Regions from separate parts of the Pullulanibacillus sp. KACC 23026 genome, predicted to be linked through region 1. Evidence: riboswitches for the same ligand, from Rfam matches in the RefSeq annotation. Region 1 holds a riboswitch; the other holds the start of a gene.
What was found. A riboswitch is a leader RNA that binds a small molecule or an ion and turns the genes downstream of it on or off. The one in region 1 is predicted to bind cyclic di-AMP.
Positions count from the first base shown of each region.

Region 2: linked by a shared signal. The riboswitch ahead of PU629_RS19380 (hypothetical protein) and the one ahead of PU629_RS18470 (potassium channel family protein) in region 1 are both predicted to bind cyclic di-AMP.

Region 1 covers NZ_CP119107.1:3,992,336-3,996,765, forward strand. The annotation lists gene PU629_RS18460 (MGDG synthase family glycosyltransferase) at 1-137, opposite strand, end outside; gene PU629_RS18465 (sulfate permease) at 470-1,525, shown strand; cyclic di-AMP (ydaO/yuaA leader) riboswitch at 1,676-1,841, shown strand; gene PU629_RS18470 (potassium channel family protein) at 2,006-2,668, shown strand; gene PU629_RS18475 (TrkH family potassium uptake protein) at 2,672-3,997, shown strand.
Region 2 covers NZ_CP119107.1:4,187,200-4,191,629, reverse strand. The annotation lists gene PU629_RS19400 (Ger(x)C family spore germination protein) at 1-62, opposite strand, end outside; gene PU629_RS19395 (spore germination protein) at 91-1,563, opposite strand; gene PU629_RS19390 (AAA family ATPase) at 1,938-2,090, shown strand; gene PU629_RS19385 (hypothetical protein) at 2,385-2,540, shown strand; cyclic di-AMP (ydaO/yuaA leader) riboswitch at 2,594-2,736, shown strand; gene PU629_RS19380 (hypothetical protein) at 2,872-3,147, shown strand; partial or broken gene PU629_RS22665 (IS5/IS1182 family transposase) at 3,202-3,343, shown strand; partial or broken gene PU629_RS19375 (transposase) at 3,348-3,488, opposite strand; partial or broken gene PU629_RS19370 (transposase) at 3,526-4,004, shown strand.

The DNA of each region.
Region 1 (4,430 bases):
AAATCGGTTTTGTGAATAATCATCGCATCCCTATGGTGAACAGTGGCCAATTTCAGCTTTTCTTCGATTGCGTCAGCTGCCCTCTTGTGCCCTGCCCCATAATTGGCATACAAAATTAAGACGGTAGGCTTCTTCATGAACTAACCTCCTCGCTTTGTCTTCTATAATAAGACAGCCTAAATAAGTATAAAGTTCATTGTCCTAAAAAAAAAATTTCAGGATGCCAGTCTCTCCTTTAGATTCACTTAAAACTCTCCCACAGTTAAGCCAGGCGAAAAGGCCGAGGGAAAAAGTGGATGTCTGCGTCTTCTTTGTAGTCCATTATAATCGATTTAACGCTTGACCATTATTAAGATTCAATTAATTTATTGTCATTTAAGATTATTTTCTAGCCATTCAATTCCGTTCATGCTATCTTATTATCATTAACCTTATTGGTTTACTCGGAATTAGAAAGCAGGGATACTCAGTGACACTGACGACCATCGCTATTATCATTTCACTGTTTTTTGCTATAAATATTGGTGCAAGCGGTACCGCAGCTTCAATGGGCGCCGCCTATGGAGCGGGAGCCATAAAAAAGAGATGGATCGCCTTGCTGCTTGCCAGTCTATCCGTCTTACTTGGTGCCTACTTTGGCGGAGGGGAAGTCGTGAAGACTATTGGTAAAGGACTCATTCCTTCCACAGTCCTTACCAGTCAAATAACTATTATTATTTTAGTGTCGGCTTGTCTGACCTTATTTTTGGCTAATTTATTAGGTATCCCCCTTTCGACCAGTGAAGTAACCGTTGGCGCGGTTGTAGGTGTTGGAATAGCGAGCAAAGCCATTTATGGAAGCTATATTCTTTTCATTGTGGTCGTTTGGATCGCCCTTCCCTTTTTAGCTTTTTGTTGTGCCTATCTTCTTGGGAAACTGGCACCTTACATAGAGAAGTGGCTGATCACATTCAAAAATGCAAAGAAAGCCTCTCAATTTCTTATCGTCCTATTGATCCTATCGGGCTGTTACGAAGCCTTTTCAGCGGGAATGAATAATGTGGCAAATGCCGTTGGTCCATTGGTCGGCGCAGGACTAATCGACAAATCGACCGCCATTCTTTGGGGTGGATTATTTGTCGCATTAGGTGCTTTTGCACTTGGAGGAAAGGTATTAGACACCAATGCCAAAAAAATAACAAAGCTCTCCCTTCTGCAAGGCAGTATGGTCTCACTGACGAGCGGTACACTTGTCGTCATCGCCTCTATTTTTGGCTTACCCGTACCGCTGACTCAAGCCACAACCATGGCTATTTTCGGGATTGGCACGACTAGAGATGGACTCAACATCTGGAAATCCGATATTGTCAAACGAATTATAAAAGTATGGATTACATCACCGATCTCCTCGATGATCATCTCTTACTTGTTCGTCGAAGCCCTTATCGAACAAAATATCTATGAAGTCATTATTGTCTTTGGGGCCTTTGTCATGACAATTGGATTAATGAGTTTCCTCTCCCCCAAAAAAAGCTTAATTAAATGAAATGCGAAAACGCGGGGACGAAAAAAACGCGGGGACGGTTCTCCTGTTTCAGAAACGAGAGAACCGTCCCCGCGTTTCAGTCCTCGCTTCACATATCTATTATAATTCCTCTTTACAAAACAGGGGGAGGAAAGTAACATAGTAGTGTGATTGAAAGCAACGCTTAATTTCTTTTTTTGAAAACGGGGAAACCATTATTTTTGTGATATGAAACGAACATCACTTGGGGTGAATCCTTCGATGCTTAGAAGGTAGGGATACTCTTAATAGTCCCGAATCCGACAGCTACCCTCGTAAGCGTGTATTAAGAGAAACCCATGTGATCTGACAGTTGACCACAGAGTCTTTCTCTGTGGTTTTTTGGCGTGGTTTCAACGGCTCAAAACGGTGGTAAATACCATTACCTTTTTTAAAATAAGCTGGCTTTCAAATGAATGAATAAGGATCTTGTAAAGCTATTTTTTTACCAAGGAGACGACTATGGATAAGCGCACACAATATGCAGTATTTGGTCTTGGACGTTTTGGCGGGAGTTTAGTATCTGAACTGCACAGCTATGGTGTTGAAGTACTGGCAGTGGATGTAGACCCAGATCGTGTCGAAGAGTACCTGTCGATTGCCACTCATGCTGTACAAGGAAATACAACCGAGGAGAATGTCTTAAAATCGATTGGAATTCGAAATTTCGATTACGTCATCGTATCATTCGGTGATAACCTGCAACAAAGCATTTTAACAACTCTTCTGTTAAAAGAAATGGGTGTCAAAAATGTTTGGGTTAAAGCCCAAAACGATTATCATCATCGCGTTCTTGAGAAAATCGGAGCGGACCGCATTATCCATCCTGAACGTGACATGGCGAGGCGGATTGCCCATCACATTACTTCGGATAAGATATTAGATTTTATCGAGCTATCTGATGAGTTTAGCATTGTTGAGGTGATTGCGAGTAAAAAGGTAGCCAACCAATCTCTAGTAGAACTCGATACGCGCGCCCAATTTGGCTGTACGATTGTAGCGATTAAGACAAAGGACCAAATTAAAGTTTCGCCTTCTGCTAATGAGCGGATTCAAGCGGATGATGTTCTGGTTGTCATTGGACATAATAGAGACATTGAACGTTTCGAAAAAGAGGGTGTCTAATTTATGCTTAATCGATTGAAGGTTATGAATCTCAGCCCGCCGCAAATTATTACTTCTGTCTATTTTTTAATTATTCTGATTGGCGCTCTTCTTTTAATGCTGCCCTTTTCAACCACACATGGGATCAGCTTCTTAAACGCCCTTTTCACTTCGACATCAGCCATGACCGTTACAGGGCTTGCAGTGGTTGATACGGGAGAAGCTTTCACTTATTTTGGACAGATCGTCATCCTGCTCTTAATTCAAACAGGCGGTCTTGGAATCATGGTTTTTGCTGTCTTTATCTTTATCCTTCTCGGGCGAAAGATTGGGCTTAAACAGCGGATTCTTATGCAGCAATCCATTAACCAAACAGAACTTGGCGGCATCATCTATCTTGCCCGCCGTTTACTCACCTATTCTCTAATCATCGAATCAATCGGCGCCTTCTTCTTAGCCTTAAGATGGGGTCCGACAATGGGATGGGGAAACGGGATCTATAACGCTATCTTTCATTCCATATCTGCCTTTAATAACGCCGGTTTTTCCACTTGGTCAGATAACTTAACTAAATTTGTTGGGGACCCGACGGTTAATATTGTGATCTCATTATTATACATTATTGGAGGGTTAGGCTTTACGGTTCTAATTGATTTATGGACAAAAAAACGGTTTAAAGACCTGAGCCTGCAAACCAAATTGATGCTGATCGGAACACTTGTCATTAACGTCATATCAGTCCTCTTAATATTCATAATGGAATACCATAATCCAAATACATTAGGAAAACTAACATTGCCGGAAAAAATTTGGGCGGCCTACTTCCAGGGAACCGTCCCCCGAACGGCAGGATTTAATACGATTGATATCGGCAGCATGCACCCATCATCTTTGTTTTTGATGTGTCTGCTCATGTTTGTTGGGTCAGGAAGCGGATCAACTGGTGGTGGGATTAAATTAACCACCTTTATTGCCATTCTTCTCTGCGTTCTTAGTTTTCTAAGAGGAAAATCAGAGATTGTTGTTTTCAAGCGGTCCATTCCGCCATCCATTGTCATTCGTTCACTTGTGGTTAGTTTTCTTGCCTTCTTGTTAATATTTGTCGCTGTTTTCATTCTCAACATTACTGAAAAAGCGCCTTTTATTGAAATTCTATACGAAACCATTTCCGCTTTTGGTACGGTTGGATTAACTATGGGCCTGACGAGTCACTTATCCTGGATTGGACGAATCGTTATTATTCTAGTCATGTTTGTTGGTAAAATAGGACCGCTGACACTAGCCATATCGTTTGCCAAACAAAACGATGCCCCCATTCGCTACCCAAAAGAAAATATCCTTACAGGCTGATTGCATGAAAAGGGTTGCCAAAAATCAGAGAGATACTGATTATATGGCAACCCTTTTATTGATCCCATTTTTTATCCCCTCGTTGCACGAAAATTTGCTAGACGTAACCAGAATTCGCTATCCGCCGCGAATTCGGCCGGAATGCCGAAATAACGGAATGACGTTACGCCTATTTCGGATGAGCGTAACGAGAATTCGCTATCCGACTCTAAACTGGACCGAATTGCCCTAATAAGATAATGTCGTTACGCCTATTTCGATTGAGCGTAACGAGAATACGCTATCCGACTCTAGATTGGACCGAATTGCCCAAATAAAGGAATGACGTTACGCCTATTTTGATTAGGCGTAACGAGAATACGCTATCCGACTCTAAATTGGACCGAATTGCCCAAATAAGGGAATGGCGTTACACCTATTTCGATTGAGCGTA
Region 2 (4,430 bases), 190 kb from region 1:
CAGCAACCGCTCGTGGTAAGTAGAACTATTAGAAACATACTAAGCATGATGATTTTTTTCATGAATTCACCTGCTGGTAGAAATGATCTTTCACCTTGGAGATCTTTTTAGTTTACCCCATGGAATCCGGAAGATCACATCTCGAAAAAACGACATTCGGAAAGGCGCTAACGGTTCCATATAGTTTTGTCCAAAAGACTTTAAATTTACCAGATGTATGAGCAGTGCAATCAATCCCGCGCTTATACCATAAAAGCCGAACATCGATGACAGCAGAAGAAACGGATATTTTAACAAGCGGAAGGTCCAGTTGATTGTAATATGCGGAATTAGAAAGGAAGATATTCCGCAAACGGAGACGACAATAACTACCGGAGCCGACACAATTCCTGCCTGAATGGCAGCTTGACCGAGAATCAAAGCGCCAATTATGCCGATCGATTGGCCGACCATTCTCGGCATACGCAGAGTAGCCTCCCTTACTACTTCAAACATGATCTCCATTGTAAATACTTCAACCACAATTGGAAAAGGAACCTGTTCTTCCGATGCGGTGATGGTCAGGGCTAGATCGGTCGGAATCATTTCAGTATGGAAAGAGGTGAAAGCTACGAATAAGCCCGGAAGCAAAAAGGTGATCATTGTGAAAAAAAATCGCATCCAACGCATGAAAATAGCTGCATATACACCGGAATAATAATCATCCACCGTTTGCAACTGTGCCCAGAAATTAGTCGGAGCCACAAGTGCTTTGGAGGTTCCGTTCATCAAGATGAGGACTTTACCTTCGAGCAACGACGATGCTGCAGTATCCGGACGTTCTGTAGTCAACAGTCGTGGGAATAGGAAATACGGTGTATCGGAAATCAACTCAGCCAAATTTCCTGTGTCTTGAATACTGTCCACTTTAACGTTGCTCAACCGTCTCTTGGTTTCCTGTATTAATGAATCCGGAGCGACGTTTTGCAAATATAGCATAGCGACAGGAGTATTAGTCATTGTCCCGATGGTCATGCTTTCAACTTTAAGAGCAGGAGAACGAATAATCTGGCGGATTAACACAATATTTATATCTAATTTTTCAATAAAAGAGATGTAGGTGCCCCGCAATGAGACTTCTGTTTTCGGTTCTTCGAGTGAACGTTGAATTGAATTGCCGATGTCCAAAATAAGAGCAATCGGGCATTCATCCATAAAGAAAGCCACTTTGCCGTCTGCGATATGTTGAATCGCTTCTCGTAATTTATGTACTGTCATAATTTTTTCAAGAGAAATCCGTTCGCTTTTCAATTGCTGCATTAATTCTAAATGTTTCTCCTTATTTTTTCGGAGGGTGTGTGGAAGCGGAGAAGGCTGTTTCTCTTGAGATCTTTCCATGATAGGCCGTATTAAGAAGTTATTTAACTGTTCAGTGTCGACAAGCCCGGAAAAAAAAGCCACGAAACAAGGAATCTCGGATAACTGAATTTTCTTGATGACAAAGTCAGTACAATTATTGAAAGTTTGATTTAGTTCCGATTCGTTTTTTTCAATTGAATTGTATATTTCGTTTTCAATTGTCATAATTACCAAGCCTCTTCAACCAGATTAAATGTTAGTTTGATGTAGTACTGCTGTAAATATGTATGAATTGAAAAAAATATAACGGGAAAACACTAAAAATGCATAGTTTATTTGTGGAAGTATAGGTTTATCTCTGTTGATATAAAATATCAATTTTATTAAAATCAAAAAAGTAAAAAGGGCGGGCGGACCTGCAAGAAATTCAAGCCAGGTTATCAATTTAATTTATAGAAATGCAGAGTTGGTTACTTTTCAATGTTGATTTATTATTTATTAGTTTTTTACCTAAAATTTGGATGTTTTTATATTTTTTTGTAGAAGTTTAATGATGTAAATTATAAAAACATAAGGGGCTTTTTGTGTAAATTTCAAAATTGAGTGTAAGGAACTATAGAAATTTTGGTGAAAAGGGGTTCTCAATACCACTAAAACCATTTACTACAATTATTGGAGAAAATAATATTGGTAAGTCTAACCTTATTGATTGCATAGGGATTGGTGTTAAGCCAGGATATTACTATGTTTAAAAAAAGATTTATATAAACTCAAAAACGAAAGACAACTTTAAGCATTCTATTGTAGAAATAATTGAAGACGAGAATATTAATGCGGATAAAATAAAGTTTCCTGAGGTAGGGATTGAATTAATATTAGAAGATCTTGATGAAGATCAACTTGCTGTTGTTGGAGATTGGTTTTACGAGAAAACATTTACTAAAGTCAAAATAACATATTGGTTTAAACCAAGGGCTGGCTTTAAAAGACAGGATTGGCTCGAAAGAAAAGTTTTCAAATTAAGGGAAATAGCAAGGGAAGGTAAAGTGGAAAAGGAAGAACTATATAATCATGTTGAATTCCCTATCGATCAATATGAATATGTAATATTTGACGAAAATACCAAATTAGCTTTCAGGGTTATTGGACATCCAAATCAAGATTTGAGTGTGAAAAACTTAGTTGATTACTATTTGAAATGAAAAATTAGTTCTTTACAGTTTGACTACTTCGGAGTAACATCAACGACATAAGTAAATAAACAATGCCTAGTCTCATACGAGAACGGAGGACCCAATTTCTCTTGGGGTTAATTCTACAATTTTGTAGAAGGGATGTATTCTTCTTCTTTGCCATCCTACCCGTCAGCTAACTTCGTCGGCCAAAGTAAAGGAGGTAACGAACCACCTAATTTTAGGTGTTTTTTTGTTTTTTAAACGTTTAAAGAGGCAGGTAAATAAAGGAATAGTTAATTTTTAAGTAAAAGCCAAAAATAAGTTATCGGTAATTTTATTTATAGGGAGGAGAATCTTCGTGATTCAATCTCATATACATATAATTGAATTTTTCCTGATTATTCTTTCCGTTTTAGGGCTATGGTTTGCCATATCAAACTTTTTTAGTATTAAGCGTGTATTAATCGGTCGCCCTATGAGAACAGAGGAATTAAATGCCCAGCATAATAAATTAATTTGGTTTATAGCCCTTCCAATTCTTTCGGCTGATTTATATTCATCCGTTGCCTATGGACCTGAATCGGGGATTACAGAGCTTATTGGCCTCGGTCCAAGTGTTAAGTGGATCAATTGACGGCCATGCCAAATGGACTTTTCGGCAAAGCATTTAACCGTTGGTCCTGAAGCCATGCTGAAAAAGCCTTTTACTCCGGATAAATTTGAAAAGGAAGCGGCCAAGGAAATTAAAGAAAGCACAACAGATCCTGAGAGTGGGTATTATGTGAAGGATGAACGAACCAAGCAGTTTGTTTATTCTTTCCATACGGCAGCTGCAATGGCAGGTGTCTTGTATCCAGCATCAGCGGCTACAACCTTAGGTTTACCATGCTTTTCTATGACTTGTTCAACCAAATCTTCAAAGATTGCACTATCATGTGTGTTCCCCGGGGTGACAATCGTACCTAACACAAAGCCATTTCGATAACACTATCTCTTTACGAATGACATGACACCTGCATTACCTTATACACGCCCCAAAACCAAAGAAGGTTATATGCGCAAGACAGAGTATGTCTACGACGAATATTATGATGCCTATATTTGTCCGCAAGGGCAGATGCTCCCCTATTCAACCACGACGAAGGAAGGCTACCGCCAATATTTTTCAAACCCTATGGAGTGTCAATCCTGTCCTCTACTTTCTTCCTGTACCCAAAGTATGGAGCATAAGAAATTGATTCAACGACATGTTTGGGAACCTTATCTAGAGGAAGCCGATCACCTTCGTCACACGCAAGAAAATAAGCACATCTATGCCAAACGCAAAGAATCCATTGAACGCGTGTTTGCCGATGCCAAAGAAAAGCATGGTATGCGATGGACAACCCAAGAGGGTTAAAAAAATTGGCCATGCAAGCGATGCTTACTTTCGCTGCCATAAATTTGAAGAAAATGGCCAATTGGACCTGGGTAAGTCCAGAATTGGCCTAAAATAGGCGACATAAAGGATGACAAAAGGCACTTCACAAAAATGAAGCGCCTTTTGTCTACAATCTGGGTCAGCAAAATTGGCTGACCTTCTCATCAAAGGCTACACACATTAAGATTATAGAGCAATATACTACAAAATTCCTCAAATATATTATTTAGCGAGATATAAATTAAGGAAATCTAATTTAAAAACTCTAATGCCAAATATCCACCCATTAGGCAAGATGTTACAAATAGTGACCTTAACAAAATTTTGTTTGTTGTCAGCGGATCATAGTTATTCGCGTAATAATAATCTTTTGATCCATGATATACTAATATACTTATAATTTTTAACAGGTTAAATATACAAAGTGACATTACAAAAAACAAAGGAATCAAAATTAAAAATTGAACTAATAGCGGTAAAATCATTATTTTAATTAG